One region of the Variovorax sp. YR750 genome, then DNA from elsewhere that is predicted to be linked to it. Evidence: riboswitches for the same ligand, from Rfam matches in the RefSeq annotation. Region 1 holds a riboswitch; each other region holds the start of a gene.

Region 1 (7,072 bases):
AGCACGCCGAAGAAGGCGCCGCTCACCATCAGGTGCGGCAGCGTTTCCGACACGGTGCTGACCTTGACCTCGATGCCCAACGGGGCGGCGCGCGTCTTGATCACTTCGATGGTCTGCGGATGGCAGTCGCCGGAGACCAGGAACACGTTGCTCTTGCTCTTCACGCTGCGCTTGGCGAGCGTCATCGCCTCGGCCGCGGCCGTGGCTTCGTCGAGCATGGATGCGTTGGCGATGGCCATGCCCGTGAGGTCGCACACCATCGTCTGGAAGTTGAGCAGGGCTTCCATGCGGCCCTGCGAGATCTCGGCCTGGTAGGGCGTGTAGGCGGTGTACCAGGCGGGGTTCTCGAGGATGTTGCGCAGGATCACGCCCGGCGTGTGGTTGCCGTAGTAGCCCTGGCCGATGAAGTTGCGGAACACCTTGTTCTTCGACGCCATCGCCTTCAGCTCGGCCAGCGCGTCGGCTTCGGTCACCGGCGCGGGCAGGCGCATCGGCTTCGCGCGGCGGATGGCCGCCGGCACGATGCCGTCGATGAGCTCCGCGCGCGTCTCCGAGCCGATCGCCGGCAGCATGCGCGCCTCGTCCGCCGCGTCGATGCCGATGTGGCGGGCGAGGAATTCTTCGGCGTTCTCTAGTTCTTGCAAAGAAGGAAGGGCGGGCGTCGGCATGGCGGTGAAGGCTCGGAGGGAAAGAACAAAGGTGCTGCTGAAAAATTCAGCGGATCAGGACTCGGCGGCGAACTTGTCGTAGGAGGCCGCGTCCAGCAGGGCGTCGAGCTGCGCGGGGTCGCTCAGCTTGACCTTGAAGAACCAGCCGGCGGCCAGCGGGTCGCTGTTGGCGAGCGACGGATCGGCGCGCAGGGCTTCGTTCACCTCGGTGATCTCGCCCGACACGGGCATGAACACGTCGGCCGCGGCCTTGACCGATTCGACGACGCCGGCGACTTCACCCTGGGCGAAGGTCTTGCCGACTTCAGGCAGGTCGACGAAGACCACGTCGCCCAGCGCGTCCTGCGCATGCACGGTGATGCCGACGGTGGCTGCGTCGCCCTCGGCCGACACCCATTCGTGGTCCTTGGTGTACTTGATGCTCATGGTGGAAAAACTCCTCGTGGAAAAAATGGATCGGGGTGCAGAGCCTAGCCGGTCGATCTGACTGGGCGGCGCTCAGCCCCGGTAGTAACGGGTGGGCACGAAAGGCATGGTCGAGACCTCCATCGGCACCGGCTTGCCGCGCACGATGGCCTGCACGCGCGTGCCCGGCTCGGCGAAGGCTGTGGCCACGTAGCCCATGGCGATGCAGCGGTCGGCCGTGGGGCCGAGCAGGCCGCTGGTGACGAGGCCGATGTCCTGGCCCTCGAAAGACTGGAGCACCGTGCCGTCGCGCACCGGAATGCGCTCGAGGGCGACGAGGCCCACGCGCTTGCGCTTCAGGGTGTCGTGGTCGGTGTGGCCGGCGGCGCCCGCGGTAGCCGCGGCGAGCTGGGCGAGGATTTTCGCGGCGCCCGGGAAGCCGCCTTCGCGTGCCCCGCCCGTGCGGCGCACCTTCTGCATCGCCCAGTTGAGCGAGGCCTCGACCGGCGTGGTGGTGGTGTCGATGTCATTGCCGTAGAGGCACAGGCCGGCTTCGAGCCGCAGCGAGTTGCGCGCGCCCAGGCCGACGGGCTTGACCTCGGGCTGTGCCAGCAGCAGGCGGGCGAGGCGCTCGGCGTCGGATGCGGCCACCGAGATCTCGAAGCCGTCCTCGCCGGTGTAGCCGCTGCGGGTGACGAAGGCCGGAATGCCGCCGATCTGCACAGCGCCGCCCGTCATGAACACGAAGCGCTCGACACCGGGCGACAGCCGCGCCAGCGTGGCCGCGGCCTGCGGGCCCTGCAGCGCGAGCAGCGCGTGGTCGGGCAGGGGGCGCACCTCGCAGCGCGAGCCGATCTTCTGCTGGATGTGGGCGATGTCGGCCACCTTGCAGGCCCCGTTGACGATCACGAAGATCGAGCCGTTGCCCTCGTTGAAGAACATCAGGTCGTCGAGGATGCCGCCCTCGTCGTCCAGCAGCAGGCCGTAGCGCTGCTTGCCGGCGGGCAGGTCGATCACGTCGACGGGCATCAGGGTCTCGAAGGCGGCTGCCGCGTCGGGCCCGACCAGGCGCAGCTGGCCCATGTGGGAAATGTCGAAGAGGCCGGCCGCGTCGCGCGTGTGCTTGTGTTCGGCCATCAGGCCGGCGGGGTACTGGACCGGCATCGAATAGCCGGCGAAGGGCACCATGCGGGCGCCCAGTTCCAGGTGGAGGTCGTACAGCGGCGTCTTGAGAAGCTGGGCGTCGGGGGTAGCGGAGGAAGAAGCAGCCACGGGGCACTCCAAAGGGCAGTCGAAATCCATGACGCAAGCCATGGGCCACCCCTGCTGTCCGCTTTACCTGAGAGATTCGCCCCACGATCGGGGTTTGCTCCTTCGGTGGACCGCCGCCCGTGGGCAACGGCCTCTCTCCAGCAAGGAAACGCCGGCTTTCACCGGCGCCTCGTCAGTCCTTTTGCCTGAGCGTTCGGGAAGTCCCTGCGCCTTCGGCGGCCCCGGCACGCGGGGCTCTCTCCTGACCCCGGGAAGTGTAGTGGATCGCGCGGGCCCTTCGCGCTATCCCGACCAAAGACGCCACGCCCCGAAGCAGGCCGCGGCCCACACGGCCACGACGAAGGCCGCGCCCCAGCGGCTGACCGGCCTGGCGCCGCGCTCGCGCAGCCATTCGTCCGCCCTGGCGCGGCAATCCGCGAGCACCGCGGGGGGAATCAGCCGGATGGCGAGCCAGATCAGCCCCGGCAGCAGCAAAACGTCGTCGACGTAGCCCAGCACCGGAATGAAGTCGGGAACGAGGTCGATCGGGCTGAGCGCGTAGGCGACCACGAAGGCGCCCAGTGCCTTGGCATGCCATGGGGTGGACGGGTGCCTGCCGGCGAACCAGAGCGTGACGCCGTCGCGCTTCAGGCGCTTCGCCCAGCTGCGAAGGCGCCCGGACAGGGGGATTGCGGGAGGCGGCGAGTTCACCCGGCGATGGTGTCACAGCCCCGGCCGGGCATCTCGCGTATCCCTTTTGTCGTCAATGCACGACTTCGGCCGGCGGCAGCAGCCGGTCGATGCGCTCGCGCAGCGATTCGGCACGCTCCACGCCCGCGCTCTTCTCGATCTCGGTGAGCATCAGCGCGGCGATGGTCAGCATGGCGTTGCGGTCACGCGCCTCGCGCAGCGCGTCGCGCATCTGCAGCGCGAACTTGGGGTCGCGCCGCACGAACATGCGCTCGCAGATGTCGAAGAGGAACATGCGGGTGGTGGCCAGCGAACGCTTGCCGTCGAAGGTGTCGGCCGAGGTGGCCACCTGGATCGGCTGGGCGGCGGGGATGGGCGAGGGCGCGGGCTGCGCGGGAGGCTCCGCCGGGGCGGCCGCTGCCGCTGCCTTCGGGCTCTGCAGGTAGCCCTTGTCGATCAGCGCCTGGATCGCCTGCTCGGCCTCATCCCGGTTGGAGAAGAGCGGGCTGAAGTCGGTAAGGGAGCGCCGGCCGTCGGCCATCAGCAGCAGGGCGCGTTCGCGCTGGCTGAGCGTGCGCTGTCCGCCCTGAAGTTCGTCGCGCGCCTTGTCGGTCTTGGTGGGAAACATGGCAGCCACAGCTTTCGGGAATCGAGGGCTGCAGCATCGTTGCAAGTAGTGACATCTCCATGAACCGTTTGGCTTACAGGGGCAATTCCGCGGCGGTCTTCAGCCGGCGCTTTCCTTGCGTATGAGCCACCGGTTGCCCATGCGCTGCAGCTCCAGCGTCTTGCGGCCTTTCTCGCGGAACTTGTCGGCGCTGTAGGTCTGCTCGAAGGTGGCGGTGGCCGATTGACCCTGGACGCTGATGACGAGGCTCTCGATGCCCACGTTGATGACGGCCTTGTCCTCGATGCGCGCGCGGCGGTCGGCCTCCCACGCCTTGCGGTCCTGGCCGCGCGGCGGGGCGAAGTCGGGCGCATAGGCGGCAAGGTAGCGCGCCACGTCCCGCGCGGACCAGGCTGCGGCCCAGGCCCGCACGGCGGCTTCGACTTCGCGGATGCCGGCGGCGGGATCCACCGGCGCTGCCGCCACCGATGCAGGGGCGGCCTGCGTGGCGGGCGCCGCGGGCGGGGCGCCGAAGGCGGCCGGTGCCAGCAATGCGCCGCCCATCACGCTGCCCATCACGCTGCCTGTCACGCCGCTTGTCAGGCAGCTCAGGAATCGATTCATGGCGCAGTCCCCTCCTTGTCGGTTGTCGCCCGATTCTGGCAGCGAACATGCGTGGGGCCGACCGGCCCCCGGGACCCGTATTCAGGCGGCAGCCCCTTCGGTTTCCGCCGGCAAGGCCTGCAGCGTCCGGTTGCGCAGGCGCAGCGCCATCACCGCCGCGGCGCACAGCACGCACAGCACCGTCGTCAGCGTCACGCCGAGCCCGCGCGCGTCCGAGAGCATGCCGAAGAGCGGCGACACCAACCCGCCCACCGACAGCGCCAGCCCCAGCGCGATGCCGCTGGCCGTGGCCGGGTTGCGCGGCAGGTAGTCCTGCGCCAATGTCACCTGCGCGGCGAAGGGCAGGAACATGCAAAGGCCGAAGAGCCCGGTGCAGGCCAGTGCCCAGCCGGCGGTCGGCGCGAGCACGATGCCCGCGAGGGACGGCAGCGCGAGCAGGTAGCCCGCGCGGATCGTGCCCATGCGCCCGATGCGGTCGCCCAGCCAGCCCCCGAGCAGCGTGCCCACCGCGCCCGCGGCCGTGAATGCGGTGAGCGCCGCCGCGCCCTGGAAGGCCGAGCCGTGCAGGTCGCGCGTGATGCGCAGCGACAGCATCGACAGCACCGTGACGTACGGAATCGACCAGCCCACGATGGTCGCCACCAGCAGCGCGAAGGCGCGCCAGTCGTTGTGCGGCTTCATCAGATGGTCGCCGGCCTTCCGGGCTGCCGCGGCGCTGCTGTCCGAGGCCGCGCCGCGCCGCGCGTTCGCGGCGAACCACACCGCGCCCATCGCCAGCGCCGGCAGGCCCAGCAGGTAGCTGTGCGACAGGCTCCCGTTGCCCACCACCGTGGCCGCCAGCACCGGCGCGAACGAGGCGCCGATGGTGCCGCCCACCGAGAACACGCTCATCGCCTTCTGCGAGCCGCCGCCGGCCGCGCGCGCAGCCACCGTGGCCGGCGGGTGGTAGGCCGCGATGCCCAGCCCGCACAGCACCATGGCGATCCAGGTCAGCAGGTAGCTCTGACTGATGCCCGCCAGCACCACGCCCAGCGCGGCCACCAGGAAGCCCGTGGGCACCAGCCAGCTGCGCGGGTGGCGGTCGGCGTACAGGCCGAACAGCGGCTGCACCACGCTCGACAGGCCGGTGGCCGCCAGCATCAGGCCGCTGACGGCCGTGTAGCTGTAGCCGCGCTCCAGCACCATGAAGGGCAGCAGCGCGGGCACGAGGCCCTGGTAGAGATCGTTGACGGCATGGGTGCCGGTGAGCAGCCCGAGTCGGCGCTTGTTCATGACGAATGCTTCTTTCGTTTGCAGGGAGGGAGGAAAAAAGCATCGTAGAAAGCCGTGAGAAGATGTTCTTGCTACGAATCCTCAAGCGTCGTCGAGAAATGGACAAACCGGCCCAGGCAGCGATCAACCTGCGTCCCGAGCAAGGGGAGTCGACCCCGCGCGCCGTCGCGGCGCTGGCGACCGACCCTGTCGGCGACGCCTTCATCCCGCCGCACACGCACCGGCGCGGGCAGCTCATCCACGCGATCTCGGGCGTGATGCTGGTGAGCGCCGCGGCCGGCAGCTGGGTGGTGCCGACCGGGCGCGGCGTGTGGGTGCCCGGCGGCATGGAGCATCAGATCCGCATGGCGGGCGAGGTGCGCATGCGCACCGTCTTCGTCGAGCCGGGCATGCGCGCCGACCTGGGTGGCGAATGCCGCGTGATCCAGGTGAGCGAACTGCTGCGCGCGCTGATCGTCGCGGCCGTGTCGCTGCCGCTGGACTACGCGCCGGGCGGCCGAGACGAGCGCGTGATGGAACTGCTGCTCGACGAGATGGAGGCCGCGCCCGCGCTCTCGCTGCACGTGCCGATGCCGCGCCATGCAAGGCTGGCCGCGTTGTGCGAGGAACTGGTGCGCGACCCCTCGCTGCCCGCCACCCTCGACGACTGGGCCCTGCGCCTGCACATGAACAGCCGCACGCTCGCGCGCCTGTTCCAGCGCGAGACGGGCATGAACTTCGGAGCCTGGTGCCGGCAGGCGCGGCTGCTGCTGAGCCTGCCCCGGCTGGCGGCGGGCGCGTCGATCCTGGAGGTGGCGCTGGCGCACGGCTACGAGAGCCCGAGCGCCTTCACCGCCATGTTCCGACGCACGCTCGGCGTGCCGCCGAGCCAGTACCTGCACCGGTCCGGCTGAACGGCTTCGCTACTTGAACCCGAGCGTGTGCGGCAGCCAGGTGCTCAGCGCCGGCACGAAGGTCAGGATCAGCAGCACCGCGCCGTGCGCCCACAGGAACGGCACCAGCTCCTTCACCAGCGCAGTCATCGGCACCTTCGACACGTTGCAGGTCACGAACAGCAGCCCGCCCACCGGCGGCGTGATCATGCCCAGCGTGAGGTTGAAGATCACGATCATCGCGAAGTGCACCGGATCGACGCCCAGCTTCACGGCCACCGGCGCGAGGATCGGCGCCAGCACCATCACGCCCGGCAGCGGCTCGATGAAGATGCCGAACAGCAGCAGGAACACGTTGACGATGATCAGGAACATCCACGGCGAGAGGTTCATGCCGATCAGCCATTCGGCCATCTGCTGCGGAATGCCCTCGATCGTGAGAATCCACGCGAACGAGGCCGACAGGCCGATGATGATCAGCACCGAGGCCGACAGCAGGGCGGAGCGCGAAAGAATGTCCGGCAGCGCCTTCCATTCGAGCGTGCGGTAGATGAACTTGCCGCACACCAGCGCGTAGAACACCGCCACCACCGATGCCTCGGTGGGCGTGAACCAGCCCGCGCGCATGCCGCCGAGAATGACCACCGGCAGCAGGATCGCGGGAATCGCCTTCCACGTCGTCA
Region 2 (7,072 bases), on a different contig from region 1:
CGACGCGAAAAAACGACGGGCGGGTTTCCAACGGAAGCATGCGTCACTAGAATCCGCCCGCTTTCTTGAATCTCTGCTGCTGCAAGAAAGAGCCAGCCGCGCATCGTCAGCGATGCGCGGGCGATCTCTTTCGCCTCCCCACGCAAAGTGCGACGAGGCAGGAAGCCGACACGGCTTCCCCAATGGAACAGCAGCCATGAGCGACCTTCGTTTCTCCAGACTTCAGCGCGCGTTTTCGCGCGCTGGCATCGCCGTCGACTACCGCGACGGTGTCTACCACCTGCACCACGAGGCCTCGCAGGCCACGGTGCTCCTGCCGCCCAGTCTTCCGCTGGAAGAAAAGGCGGTGAATCAGTTGCTGGCTTTTGCCAGCGTGCGCTCGCCCGACGGCGAGCGGGGCGTGTGCAAGGCCTGTGCGACGCCCGACTTCCATCCGGGCTCTGTCGCGCCTGTCGGCAGCGTTGTCGCGACCGATGCCGACTTTGTCATCCCCGCAGCGGTGGGCACCGACATCAACTGCGGCATGCGACTGTTGACCACCGGGCTCACGCTCGACCAGGTGGCGCCGCACAAGACGCGGCTGGTCGAGCGGCTCACGCGCAGCCTGCTCGACAACGGGCGTGACGTGCCGGTGCACACGGCGGCATTCAGGGCGCTGTTCGATGTGGGGCCGTCGGCATTCCTCGAGACAGTGCAGGACGGCGGGCTATGGTCGGCGTGCGACCGCGACCGGATGCAGGCCGAACTCGATGCCTGCATCGGCCTGGCGACGTTCGGCGGCAGCGCGCGGCATGCACCCGAGGCGTACACCGGCGTCCGCCACGAGGTGTTTCGTGACCCCTGCCTCGGCACGCCGGGCAGTGGCAATCACTTCGTGGAACTGCAAGTTGTCGACCATGTGATGGACCGTCACGAGGCCTATCGCGCCGGCCTGAAGGCAGGGGACGTGGTCGTGATGATCCACAGCGGCTCGCGCGACATCGGGTTCCATGTGGGCGGCCGCTGGATGGACCGTGCGCGCGACGAATGGCCCAAGGGCCTGCGTCATCCGAAAAGCGGCTTGTACGGCCTGGCGGGACCGCTGGCCGACGAATACCTGGAGGCCATGGGCGTGGCGGCGCGCTACGCATGGGCAAACCGGGTCGTCCTGGCCGAACTGGTACGCAAGGATTTCGCGGAATTGCTGGGTGCCACGTCGTCGAGGCTCGTCGTGGACGTGCCGCACAACGTCGTGCTGCAGGAACATGGCATGAATATCCACCGCAAGGGAGCGACGCCGGCGAACGCGGGCGATCTGGCGCTGATTCCCGGCTCCATGGGCGACTACTCGTATCTGGCGGCCGGACTGGGGCACGAAGACTGGCTCTGGTCGTGCAGCCATGGCGCCGGCCGGCGGATGCGTCGGCAGCAGGTGCGCGCGATGCGGCCGGCGCCCGTCGACGAGCAGGCAAGCTGGCAGTGCGTGACCTTGCGCGAGGAGCGCCGGATCGAGGAGGCGCCGCAGGCCTACAAGCCCATCGGCGAGGTGATCGACGCGCAGGAGCGCGCAGGCCTGATCCACTGCGCGGTGCGGCTCAGGCCCTGGATCACGTTCAAGGCGTGATTCAGGGCTTGCCGGTTCGTCAGCCCAGTACGGGTTGCGGGATGCGCGGCTTGGGCGCAGGCATCCCCGTGAACGCGAAATCGACCTCCGGCTCCAGCCCGCTCACGATCCGCGCGATCGACTTGCCCGAGCCGCAGGCGTGCGTCCAGCCCAGGGTGCCGTGGCCGGTGTTGAGGAACAGGTTCAGCAGCTTCGTCTTGCCGATCAGCGGGACGTTGCTCGGCGTGGCGGGACGCAGGCCGGTCCAGAACTGGGCTTGCGTGGTGTCGCCGGCGCCCGGGAACAGTTCTTCGACGCGGCGCACGATGGCTTCGCAGCGCACGCGGTTCAGGTCGCGGTCGTAGCCGTTGAGCTCGGCCGTGCCGGCAATGCGCAGGCGGTCGCCCGATGCCGAGGTGTAGCGCGAGAACACGAGCTTGAATTCGTCATCGGTCAGCGAGACCTGGTGCGCCTTCGAGGCGTCCTTGACGGGCAGCGTCACCGAGTAGCCCTTGGCCGGGTAGATCGGCAGCCGGATGCCCAGCGGCGCCGCGTACAGCGGGCTCAGCGAGCCCATCGCCAGCACGAAGGCGTCGCCGCGGATGCGCTGGAAGCGGCCTTCGCTGTCGGTGGCCTCGACGTGGTCGATGCTGCCGCCGGCTTCGCGCAGCGCGGTCACGGTGTGGCTCATCAGGAACTTCACGCCCGCGGCGGCGGCCAGGCCCACGAGCTCGCGGGCGAAGCGGTTGGCGTCGCCCGATTCGTCCTCGGCCGTGTAGGTGGCGCCGGCCAGCTTCGGACGGATGTGGGCGAGGGCGGGCTCGAGCTTCACGGCCTCGTCGGCCGAGATGACCAGGCGCTCGCAGCCCAGGGCGCGCATCTGTTCGGCGGGCTCGAGAGCACCGTCGAACTCCTTCTGCGTCGTGTAGAAGTGCAGGATGCCTTGCGTGCGCTGGTCGTAGTTGAGGCCGGTGTCGCGGCGCAACTGTTGCAACATCGAGCGGCTGTATGTGCCGAGACGCACGATCTGCTCGATGTTGTGACGGGTACGCGCCGGCGTGCATTCGCGCAGGAACTGCAGGCCCCAGAGCCATTGGCGCATGTCGGCGCGCATGCGGAAGAGCAGCGGGGCGTCTTCCTTGCCCAGCCATTGCAGCACCTTCAGGGGGGCGCTCGGGTTGGCCCAGGGTTCGGCGTGGCTGACGGAGATCTGCCCGCCGTTGGCGAAGCTGGTTTCGGCGGCCGGAGTGGCCTGCCGGTCGATCACGGTCACTTCGTGGCCGAGTTGCTGGAGGTAGTAAGCCGAGGTCACGCCGAGCAGGCCGGCGCCGAGAACGATCACGCGCATTTCAAGTACCTTTTGAGGTTGCAGCGCTTGAACGGCGGGCGTGATTGCTATCGAATGAATAGCAAAGCAACCGGACGACCGCAGTCCAAGTTGCCGCTCCCCCTGTCCTCGGTACCTGAGAGATTCACCCGCTGCGCCCGCAGAGGGTTTGCTCCTTCGGTGCGCCACATGGCGTGGCGGCTCTCCAGACGGCGTTTCAGTTGGTGCAGTACAGGCCCTTGTGGGGGCCGACCTGAGCGTTTATGGGAGTTTGCGCCTTCGGTAGGGCCACTAGGGTGGCCCGCTCTCCTGCAGTGGGGACGATTGTAGGCGGGGCGTGAGCGGCTGCCAACCCGCCGATTTCCACGTGTCAGCCCGATGGATAATCGCCTGTTGTTGATTTGCCGCAGGGCGATCGTTCCAAAACCATAGGGGACTTCATGATCCTGGTTACCGGCGGTGCCGGCTTCATCGGCGCCAATTTCGTACTCGACTGGATCGCGAACAGCGACGAGCCGGTCGTGAACCTCGACAAACTGACTTACGCGGGCAACCTCGAGACGCTCGCCTCGCTCAAGGGCAACCCGAAGCACATCTTCGTTCAGGGCGACATCGGCGACAGCGCCCTCGTCGACCGCCTGCTGGCCGAGCACAAGCCGCGCGCCGTGGTGAATTTCGCCGCCGAGTCGCATGTCGACCGCTCGATCCACGGCCCCGAGGACTTCGTGCAGACCAACGTGCTCGGCACCTTCCGCCTGCTCGAGTCGGTGCGCGGCTTCTGGAGCGCGCTGCCGGCCGAACAGAAATCGGTCTTCCGCTTCCTGCACGTGTCGACCGACGAGGTCTACGGCTCGCTCTCCAAGACCGACCCGGCCTTCACCGAAGAGAACAAGTACGAGCCGAACAGCCCCTATTCGGCCAGCAAGGCAGCCAGCGACCACCTCGTGCGCGCTTGGCACCACACCTACGGCCTGCCGGTGCTGACCACCAACTGCTCGAACAACTACGGTCCGTTCCACTTCCCCGAGAAGCTGATCCCCCTGATGATCGTCAACGCGCTGGCCGGCAAGAACCTGCCCGTGTACGGCGACGGCATGCAGGTGCGCGACTGGCTCTACGTGAAGGACCACTGCAGCGCCATCCGCCGCGTGCTCGAAGCCGGCAAGCTGGGCGAGACCTACAACGTGGGCGGCTGGAACGAGAAGCCCAACATCGAGATCGTCAACACCGTCTGCTCCCTGCTCGACGAACTGCGCCCGCGCGCAGACGGCAAGCCGTACAAGGAACAGATCACCTACGTCACCGACCGTCCCGGCCACGACCGCCGCTATGCCATCGATGCGCGCAAGCTCGAGGCCGAGCTCGGCTGGAAGCCCGCCGAGACCTTCGACACCGGCATCCGCAAGACCGTCGAGTGGTACCTCGCGAACAGCGAGTGGGTGCGCAACGTGCAGAGCGGCGCCTACCGCGAGTGGGTCGAGAAGCAGTACGACAGCAACGCGAAGGCTGCGGCATGAAGCTGCTGCTGCTGGGCAAGGGCGGACAGGTCGGTTGGGAGCTGCAGCGCAGCCTGGCGCCGCTCGGTGAGTTGGTCGCGCTCGATTTCGACAGCACCGATTTCCACGCCGACTTCAGCCGGCCGGAGGAGCTGGCCGACACGGTGCTGAAGGTCCGACCCGACGTGATCGTCAATGCGGCGGCGCACACCGCCGTCGACAAGGCCGAGAGCGAGCCCGAGTTCGCGCGCAAGCTCAACGCCACCTCGCCCGGAGTGGTGGCCGAAGCGGCGCAGAAGATCGGTGCGCTGATGGTTCATTACTCGACCGACTACGTTTTCGACGGCAGTGGCACGAAGCCCTGGAAGGAAGACGACGCGACCGGTCCGCTCAGCGTGTACGGCCAGACCAAGCTTGAGGGCGAGCAGTTGGTTGCGCGGAACTGCGCGAAGCACCTGATCTTTCGCACCAGCTGGGTGTATGCAGCGCGCGGCGGCAACTTCGCCAAGACGATGCTGCGGCTGGCGAAGGAGCGCGACAAGCTGACCGTCATCGACGACCAGTTCGGGGCACCTACCGGTGCGGAACTACTGGCAGACGTGACGGCGCATGCGATCCGGGCCACGTTGCAGGATTCATCGAAGGCGGGCCTGTATCACGCGATTGCTGGCGGCGAAACGACGTGGCACGGTTACGCACGCTTCGTACTCGAACTGGCGCAGCAGGCTGGCGTCGAACTCAAGGCCGGGCCGAATGCCGTCGAGGCCGTGCCGACCAGCGCTTTCCCGACGCCGGCGAAGCGCCCGCACAATTCGCGCCTCGACACCACCAAGCTGCAGACCACTTTCGGCCTGCGCCTGCCGCCCTGGCAGGAAGGCGTCTCGCGCATGCTGCGCGAGATCCTTTGAACTTCACGAGAAGAAGAACATGACCAAGACGACGCAACGCAAGGGCATCATCCTGGCCGGCGGCTCGGGCACACGCCTGCACCCCGCGACCCTGGCGATCAGCAAGCAACTGCTGCCGGTGTACGACAAGCCGATGATCTACTACCCGCTCAGCACGCTCATGCTGGGCGGCATGCGCGACATCCTGATCATCAGCACGCCGCAGGACACGCCGCGCTTCCAGCAGCTGCTGGGCGACGGTAGCCAATGGGGCATCAATCTGCAGTACGAGGTGCAGCCCAGCCCGGACGGGCTCGCGCAGGCCTTCATCATCGGTGACAAGTTCGTCGGCAACTCGCCGAGTGCGCTGGTGCTGGGCGACAACATCTTTTACGGCCACGATTTCGTGCATCTGCTGGCCGATGCGGATGCAAAGGCATCCGGCGCCACCGTGTTCGCGTATCACGTGCAGGATCCGGAGCGCTATGGCGTCGTCGCGTTCGACGAGAAGGGCAAGGCGAGCAGCATCGAAGAGAAGCCGCTGAAGCCGAAGAGCAGCTATGCGGTGACCGGCCTGTACTTCTACGACAACCAGGTGGTCGATATCGCCAAGGCGGTGAAGCCCAGTGCGCGGGGCGAGTTGGAGATCACTGCTGTCAACCAGGCGTATCTGGACCGCGATCAGTTGAACGTGCAGATCATGCAGCGGGGCTATGCGTGGCTCGATACGGGCACGCATGACAGCCTTCTGGAAGCGGGGCAGTTCATCGCGACGCTGGAGCATCGGCAGGGGTTGAAGATTGCGTGTCCGGAAGAGATTGCGTGGCGCAACGGTTTCATCACGGGCGAGCAGCTTGAAAAGTTGGCGGCGCCGTTGGCAAAGAGTGGCTATGGCAAGTACCTGAAACACTTGCTGCGCGAAGAGGTTCGCTCTTGATATCGAGGGAGCCAATGCGCAATACACCTCGGTTCAGCATCGTCCTGCCGACGCGCAACCGCCCCGAGACCCTGCGCCATTCCCTGGCGACGTGCCTCGATCAGGATTTCGACGACTATGAAATCCTGATCTGCGACAACAGCGATCCGGCGGCGGCAGCCCAGGTCGCCGAAATCGTTGCAGCAGTTGCATCTTCGCGCGTGCGATATCTGCCTGCTGAACGGCCTCTGGCGATGAGCGCAAACTGGGAGCGCGGCTTGAGCGAAGCTCGTGGCGAGTACGTCACGGTGCTCGGCGACGACGATGGGCTCATGCCTTATGCGCTGCGCGAACTGGATCGCCTTGCCTCGAGCACCGGCGCCAAGGCAATGCGCTGGCAACGTGGCATCTACACGTGGCCGACGATCGGGATCGAAGGCGAAGCGAACCTGCTCATCATCACGCTGTCGCGGACGATCACCGAGATCGAAGGGCGCTCCCAGATAGCCAAGGTCATGCGGTTCGAGGATGGAACGGACTCGTTGCCGATGATCTATTGCTCGGCCATCCACCGCGATCTGATCGCGAAACATCGGGAGGCGACAGGGCGCGTTTTCCTGAACGTCTATCCCGACATCTACTCCGGCTTCGGCTTCGCATATCTGGTCGGCAACTATCTATCGATCAGTACGCCCATGAACATCGCTGGCCTTTCGCACGCCAGCAATGGCGTTGCGACGCTCATGAAGGAGAAGAAGACCGCGATAGCGAGCGACTTCTCGCAACTGAACGAGACCTTCGGTTATCGGCGGCACCCGTTCGTGCCGGACAAGATGATCCTTGCGCCGGTCCATGTCGCCGACT
Region 3 (7,072 bases), on a different contig from region 1:
AGTACAGGAACAGCCCCGGCTCCTCGAAGGCCGAGCGCGGCAGCAGCCGGCGAAGGCGGCCCTCGCGCAGCTCGGCGCGCACCAGCGGCTCGAAGATGTAGGCGATGCCCACGTCGGCCAGCGCCAGCTCCCGGGCGTAGAGCGCATCGGTGACGCGCACGGTGCCCGGCACCTCGACCGAGACGTGGGCGCCGCCCTCGTCGCGCAGGTCCCAGGCGTACACGCCGCCCGAGGTGACGAAGCGGAAGCCGATGCAGTTGTGCTGCTGCAGCGCCTCGATGTCGCGCGGCTCGCCGGCCAGCTCCAGGTAGCGCGGCGTGGCCACCATGATGGCCTGGAAGGGCGGGGTGAGCCGCACCGCGACCATGTCCTGGGCCACGGTGTGGCCCAGCCGCACGCCGGCGTCATGGCCGCTGGCCACGATGTCGGCCAGGCCGTCGTCGCAGGTGATCTCTATTACCAATTCGGGGTGGCGGCGCGACATCTCGGCCACCAGCGGCGTCATGACCAGCGGCAGCGCCACGTGCGGCGCGTTGATGCGCAGCACGCCGCCCACGCGTCCCGACGATTCGCCGAAACGGTCGACCGCGTCGGCGATCTCGCCCATGGCGGGCGCCAGCATGGCGATGAAGCCGGCGCCGGCCTCGGTGAGCCGCACGCTGCGGGTGGTGCGCGCGAAAAGCGGCTGGCCCAGGTGGTCCTCGACGGCGCGCACTGCATGGCTCACGGCCGAGGCGCTCATGCCCAGTTCGGCCGCGGCGGCGGCGAAACCGCCGCGCCGGTGCACCGCAAGCACGATGGCCAGGTGCGGGAGCAGGGTGCGGTCCATTCATGCATCGTATCGCAAGGTGCATTCGATTTGAACCGTCTAGTCGATGAATGCGGTTGATGGAACAGTCACGCCATGGCTTCACGGCAACCCATCAACCCTCAAGGAGCAAGCCTCATGACCACCACCGCCAACAACGCTTCGCAAGCCCGGGCCCGCAAGACCTGGTTCATCACCGGCGCCGCCTCCGGCTTCGGCCACGCCTTCGCCGAACATGCGCTGGCGCAGGGCCACAACGTCGTCGCCACCGCCCGCGACGCCGCCCGGCTCGCCGACCTCGTGGCGCTGGCGCCCGACCGCGTGCTGGCCACGCCGCTCGACGTGGACGTGGCCGGCGCGGCCGAAGCCGCCGTGCAGGCCGCGGTCGAGCGCTTCGGCCGCATCGACGTGCTGGTCAACAACGCGGGCTACGGCGTGGTCGGCGCGCTCGAGGAGACGCCCGACGCCGAACTGCGCGCGCTGATGAACACCAATTTCTTCGGCGCCATGGCCGTTACCCGCGCCGCGCTGCCGGTGCTGCGCGCGCAGAAGTCGGGCGCCATCGTCAACATCTCCAGCCTGGGCGGGCAGCTGTCGTTCTCGGGCTTCAGCGCCTACTCGGCCTCCAAGTTCGCGCTGGAGGGCGCTTCGGAAGCGCTGGCGCAGGAAGTGGCGTCCTTCGGCATCAAGGTGCTGATCGTCGAGCCGGGCCAGTTCCGCACCCAGCTCGCGGGCAGCGGCATGCGCCACATGCCCGTGATCGAGGCCTACCAGCCGGTGGTGGGCGCCACCCGCGAGTTCGCGCACAGCATGCACAACACGCAGGCCGGCGATCCGCGCAAGGCCGCGGTGGCCATCGAGAAGGCACTGGACGCCGAGCACACGCCGCTTCGCCTGCAGCTCGGCGACGATTCGGTCGACGCGGTGCGCGCCCATGCGCAGGCGATGCTCAAGGACATGGAAGCCTGGGAGTCCGTGAGCCGCAGCACGAACTTCGACGCGACCTGAAGACGGGCTTCAGGCGAGGGGCAGTTCGATGGTGGCCGCGAGCGGCACGGTGTCGATGCGCGCCGCACTGGCCACGATGACTGCCCGGCCCTGCTGCCCATCGAAGCCGGAAAGCGTGCTCCAAAGGCAGCGCGTCGACGGCATGTCGAGCCCGGCCGTGGGCTCGTCGAGCAGCACGAGCGGCCGGCCCGACGCGAGCCCGGCCGCCATCCACACCTTGCGCTTCGAGCCGGTCGAGAGCATGAACATCTTCTTGTCGAGGTGCGGAGCCAGCGAGAAGCCCTCGGCAATGGCCTGCCACTTCGCTTCGTCGAAACCCGCGTCGCCCTCGGCGAGCGAAGCGGTGCATTCGCGGGCCGTGAGCTGGTCGAAGCGGTCGGTCACGGGGTCGACGAAGAACACCTGGCGGCGGTATGCCTCGGGCGCGGTGTCGAGGGTCGCTCCCGCCACCGTCAACCGGCCGGAAGAAGCGGGCAGCATGCCGGCGATCACCCGGAGCAGCGCCGACTTGCCGGTGCCGGTATCTCCGTAGAGCAGCGTGACGCCCGGGCCGATGGATGCATTCCAGCCGGACACCAGCGGCGGTTGGTCGGGGTAGGCGAAGCTCAGCGCGTCGATCCGGAGAAGGGCGGGAGAAGAAGGATTCATGGTCGCGTGCGACTTTATCAACCAGGCGCCCCGCCGGTGGCTACCATCCGGCTCCATGAGAAAACTGCCGTGCCTGCTCGCCCTGCTGTCGTTCGCCGCCCCGGTGCTTGCCGCTCCCGATCTTTCCGCGCCGTCGGCGCAGGTGTTCGATGCGGTGAAGAAGCCCGATTCGCTCGACGCGCAATGGCGCACGCGCCTGTGCGCGTTGTTGCCGCAGCCCTGCAACGCGCAGCAGCTGGGCCTTTACCGTCCGCGCAACGCCGCGCCCGGCAACTACGTGGTGCTCTCCACCGAGCCGCTGGCCATGGCGCGCGTCAGGCGGGATGCCGGCGACGCGAAGGGCTGGCAGCTCGATCGTCTCCATGATTTCTCCGACTATGCGCAGGCCCTGAAGAAGGACAACGACGCCAGCCGGTCCGAGGCGCGCCTCTCGCTCGCGCCGGCGCTCTATCCGCTGGCCGAAGGCAAGTGGGCGGTTGCGGTGCTGCAGACCGTGTCGGAGGGCTACTCCGGCGGCGGCGCCTCGTTCGACACCGCCGATTTCGTGCCGCTCGAAGGCGGCAAGGCGGTACAGGAGGACATCCCGTTCTCGTGCTCCAAGATGATCCGCGCCTGCTTCAGCGAGAAGGAATACAAGACCTCGAAGCACTGCCACGACGAGAGCTTCGGCAGCCTGCGCATCGCCTACGGCGAGACATTCAAGCCCGGCGCGCCCTACGACTGGCAATACACCTGGGTGCAGACCGAGTGGCCGCAGAACGAGCCGCGCAGCGCCGCGACCACCACGCGCGTGCTGTTCACCGCGAAGACCACCGAGCGCGCGGGTTTCTGCGGCGGGCCGCAGTAACACGACGCAGTAAGAAGAAAGAAGAGAAGAAGAGCACCGTGCGCGGGCGCCGCATGGCACGCAAACTGCTTGGACAGATGCATCCAGGAGAAATGCCGGCTCGATGCTTCGAGTTAGTGCATTACCGAAGGCGATAGCCCAGAACGCTCAGGTACCAAGACTGGATTTTTCAAACGCTGGAGAGCGCCGCCCGGAATCCTCGCGGATCCGAGGGCGGCCGCCGAAGGGGCAAGCCTCGTGCGATTCGCGCGCGGGGTGAATCTCTCAGGCTAAAGGACAGCAGGGCCACTCCGTGCTTCGTGCACGGCGTGGCCTTGTTCGCTTCTGGAGCCGCTTCATTTCATGACCTGTTTCCAAGGACGCCGTGCAGCCCCGTGTGCTCTGGCGTCGCGCGTGTCCGCGTCCCTCCCTTTCTTTCAACCGGAGAACTGACCCATGCTGAAGAGACGACAACTGAAAGCCCTGTTCGCGGGCGTCCTGCTGGCCGCCGCCGCGGCTGCTGCCTTCGCGCAGGACGTCGGCAAGGTGCTGCGCCTCGTGCCGCAGTCCGACCTGAAGATCCTCGACCCGATCTGGACCACAGCCTTCATCACGCGCAACCACGGCTACATGGTCTACGACACGCTCTTTGGCGTGGACGAGCAGGGCAAGGTGCATCCGCAGATGGTCGACAAGTACACGACCAGCGCCGACGGCAAGACCTGGACCTTCACGCTGCGCAAGAGCCTGGCCTTCCATGACGGCAAGCCCGTCACCTCGGAAGACGTCATCGCGTCGCTCAAGCGCTGGGGCCAGCGCGATGGCCTCGGCCAGAAGATGTTCGCCGCACTCGACAAGGCCGAGGCGGTCGACGCCGGCAGCTTCAGGCTGGTGTTCAAGGACCCCTTCGGCATGGTGCTCGAGGCGCTGAGCAAGCCTTCGTCGAATCCGCCCTTCATCATGCCCGCGCGCGTGGCCGCCACGCCCGCCGACAAGCAGATTGACGACGCCACCGGCTCCGGCCCCTACATCTTCAAGAAGGACGAGTACCGCCCCGGCGAGAAGGTCGTCTACCTGAAGAACACCAAATACGTGCCGCGCACCGAGGCGCCCTCGGGCACGGCCGGCGGAAAGAACGTGTACGTCGACCGCATGGAATGGATCATCCTGAAGGACGCGCAGACGCAGGCGAATGCGCTCGCCAACGGCGAGGTCGACATGATCGAGTGGGTGCCTTCCGAGCAGTACACCGCGCTGAAGAACAACCCCGCCATCACGCTCGACAGCCCGGTGCCCAAGGGCTCGTTCGCGCTGCACCTGAACCACTTCATCCCGCCCTTCGACAACCCGAAGATCGCGCAGGCCGCCATCATGGCCATCAACCAGGACGCCCTGATGCGCGCCCAGCTGGTGCACAAGGAGCTCTACAGCGGCTGCGTGTCGATCTACCCCTGCGGCTCCGCCCTTGCGTCGGACAAGGCCGGCTACTTCACCGGCAAGCCGCAGTTCGAGAAGGCCAAGGCGCTGCTGAAGGAAGCCGGCTATGACGGCAAGCCCGTGGTGCTGATGTTTCCGGCCGACTTCGCGGTGCTCAACAAGTTTCCGCCGGTGATGGCGCAACTGCTCAAGCAGGCCGGCTTCAACGTGGACATGCAGTCGATGGACTGGCCCACGCTGGTCACTCGCCGTGCCAAGAAGGATCCGGTCGCCAACGGCGGCTGGAACCTCTTCATCACCGGCTGGGGCATCGCCGACAACATGAACCCGATGTTCTTCGCACCGCTCACGGGCAACGGCGAGAAGGGCTGGTTCGGCTGGGCCACCGACGACAAGCTGGAGCAGCTCAAGTCGCAGTTCCTGGCGACGGCCGACGAGCCGAAGCGCAAGGAGCTGGCCACGGCCATCCAGCAGCGCGTGTACGACACCGGCATCTATGCCCCCATCGGCGAGTACAAGCCTCTCACGGCCTACAGCAAGGGCGTGGTGAGCGGCGTGGTGCGCTCGCCGGTGGGCGTGTTCTGGAACCTGAAGAAGAACTGAGCATGCTGCTCTTTCTTGCACGCCGCATTCTCTCGACCGTGCCGGTGCTCGTCATCGTCGCGCTGATCGTGTTCCTGATGCTGCGGCTCGCGCCCGGCGACCCGGCCGCCGCGATCGTGGGCGACGCCGGCACCGCCGAGAACATCGCCAGGGTGCGCGAGCAGCTGGGGCTCAATCAGTCGCTGCCGGTGCAGTTCTTCCACTGGAGCGTGCAACTGCTGCAGGGCAACCTGGGCGAGTCGTACTTCATGAAGAAGACGGTGATGGAGCTGATCGGCCAGCGCATCGAGGCCACGGTGTCGCTGGCGGCCGTGACGCTGGTGGTCACCATCCTCATCGCGGTGCCGTTGGGCGTGATCGCCGCATGGCGGCACGGCGGCTGGCTCGACCGCATGCTGATGGGCTTCTCGGTCATGGGCTTCTCGATTCCCGCGTTCGTGATCGGCTACGTGCTCATCTGGATCTTCGCGCTGCACCTGCAGTGGCTGCCGGTGCAGGGCTATGCCCGATTGAGCCAGGGGCCGCTGCTGTGGCTGAAGCACCTGATCCTGCCGTCGATCACGCTGTCGATCATCTACGTGGCGCTGATCGCCCGCGTGACCCGCGCGGCGGTGGCCGAGGCCATGACCGAGGACTACATCCGAACGGCGCGCGCCAAGGGCATCTCCGAGAAGCGCCTGCTGATGCGACACGCGCTTGCCAACGCGGCGATCCCCATCGTCACGGTGATCGGTATCGGCATCGCGCTGCTCATCGGCGGCGTGGTGGTCACCGAGACGGTGTTCGCCATTCCGGGGCTCGGCCAGCTCACGGTCGACGCGGTGCTTTCGCGCGACTTTCCGCTGATCCAGGGCATCACGCTGTTCTTCTCGGTCGTCTATGTGCTCGTCAATCTCCTGATCGACCTGAGCTACCTGGTGTTCGACCCGCGCATCCGCTACTGAACCGCAAGGAGGAAAGAAAAGCATGACCGATTCATCCATTGCCCTTGCTCCCGAAGCGAGGGCCGAGGCTCTGCCGCCACCGAGGCGTCGCTCGCTGTTCAGGCGCATCCTGGCCAACTGGTCGGTGCGCGCGGGCGGCGGCGTGCTGGTGCTGCTGGTGGTCACGTCGCTGCTGGCGCCGTGGCTGGGCACCATCGACCCGACCGCGATCGATCCGGGCAGCGCCAACATCCTTCCGGGCACGCGCGGCGAGTTCAACAGCCTGGCCGGCGACACCTTCGAGCACCTCTTCGTGATGGGCACCGACAGCCTGGGGCGGGACATCTGGAGCCGCACGCTGTACGGAGCGCGTGTGTCGCTCACAGTGGGCATCGCGGTGGCAGCGCTGGCGGTGGTGTTCGGCATGCTCGTGGGGCTCATGGGCGGTTACTTCCGCCGCATCGACAGCGTGGTGATGCGGCTGATGGACGGCGTCATGGCCATCCCGGGCATCCTGTTCGCGATCAGCCTGGTGGCGCTCTTCGGCGGCACGCTGCCCACGGTGGTGGTGGCCATCGCGGTGCCCGAGATACCGCGCGTGGCGCGGCTGGTGCGCTCGGTGGTGCTCGCGGTGCGCGAAGAGCCCTACGTGGAGGCTGCCATCGCGCTCGACACGCCGACCTGGAAGATCCTGGTGCGGCACATACTGCCCAACGCGATCGCGCCGCTGATCATCCAGGCGACCTATGTGTGCGCCTCGGCCATCCTGGTGGAGGCCATCCTGTCGTTCCTCGGCGTGGGCCTGCCGGCGGACATGGC

Evidence for each region. Region 1 has a riboswitch for glycine ahead of gcvT (glycine cleavage system aminomethyltransferase GcvT). Riboswitches for the same ligand answer to the same signal wherever they lie in the genome.
Region 2: it holds a riboswitch for glycine, as region 1 does, so the genes downstream of both, BMY35_RS31990 (D-amino acid dehydrogenase) here and gcvT (glycine cleavage system aminomethyltransferase GcvT) in region 1, are expected to answer to the same signal.
Region 3: it holds a riboswitch for glycine, as region 1 does, so the genes downstream of both, BMY35_RS25080 (ABC transporter substrate-binding protein) here and gcvT (glycine cleavage system aminomethyltransferase GcvT) in region 1, are expected to answer to the same signal.

The regions. Positions count from the first base shown of each region.
Region 1 covers NZ_FOBJ01000007.1:243,862-250,933, reverse strand. The annotation lists gene gcvP (aminomethyl-transferring glycine dehydrogenase) at 1-668, opposite strand, end outside; gene gcvH (glycine cleavage system protein GcvH) at 723-1,094, opposite strand; gene gcvT (glycine cleavage system aminomethyltransferase GcvT) at 1,167-2,375, opposite strand; glycine riboswitch at 2,390-2,496, opposite strand; glycine riboswitch at 2,509-2,599, opposite strand; gene BMY35_RS16615 (YkvA family protein) at 2,628-3,014, opposite strand; gene BMY35_RS16610 (hypothetical protein) at 3,088-3,642, opposite strand; gene BMY35_RS16605 (L,D-transpeptidase Cds6 family protein) at 3,742-4,245, opposite strand; gene BMY35_RS16600 (MFS transporter) at 4,327-5,517, opposite strand; gene BMY35_RS16595 (AraC family transcriptional regulator) at 5,616-6,410, shown strand; gene BMY35_RS16590 (TRAP transporter large permease) at 6,420-7,072, opposite strand, start outside.
Region 2 covers NZ_FOBJ01000019.1:129,032-136,103, forward strand. The annotation lists gene BMY35_RS31985 (RtcB family protein) at 197-1,603, shown strand; gene BMY35_RS31990 (D-amino acid dehydrogenase) at 1,623-2,930, opposite strand; glycine riboswitch at 3,023-3,128, opposite strand; glycine riboswitch at 3,132-3,231, opposite strand; gene rfbB (dTDP-glucose 4,6-dehydratase) at 3,350-4,426, shown strand; gene rfbD (dTDP-4-dehydrorhamnose reductase) at 4,423-5,313, shown strand; gene rfbA (glucose-1-phosphate thymidylyltransferase RfbA) at 5,333-6,229, shown strand; gene BMY35_RS32010 (glycosyltransferase family 2 protein) at 6,244-7,072, shown strand, end outside.
Region 3 covers NZ_FOBJ01000013.1:116,010-123,081, reverse strand. The annotation lists gene BMY35_RS25100 (LysR family transcriptional regulator) at 1-829, opposite strand, end outside; gene BMY35_RS25095 (oxidoreductase) at 947-1,816, shown strand; gene BMY35_RS25090 (ABC transporter ATP-binding protein) at 1,826-2,464, opposite strand; gene BMY35_RS25085 (hypothetical protein) at 2,520-3,311, shown strand; glycine riboswitch at 3,478-3,601, shown strand; gene BMY35_RS25080 (ABC transporter substrate-binding protein) at 3,747-5,330, shown strand; gene BMY35_RS25075 (ABC transporter permease) at 5,333-6,274, shown strand; gene BMY35_RS25070 (ABC transporter permease) at 6,297-7,072, shown strand, end outside.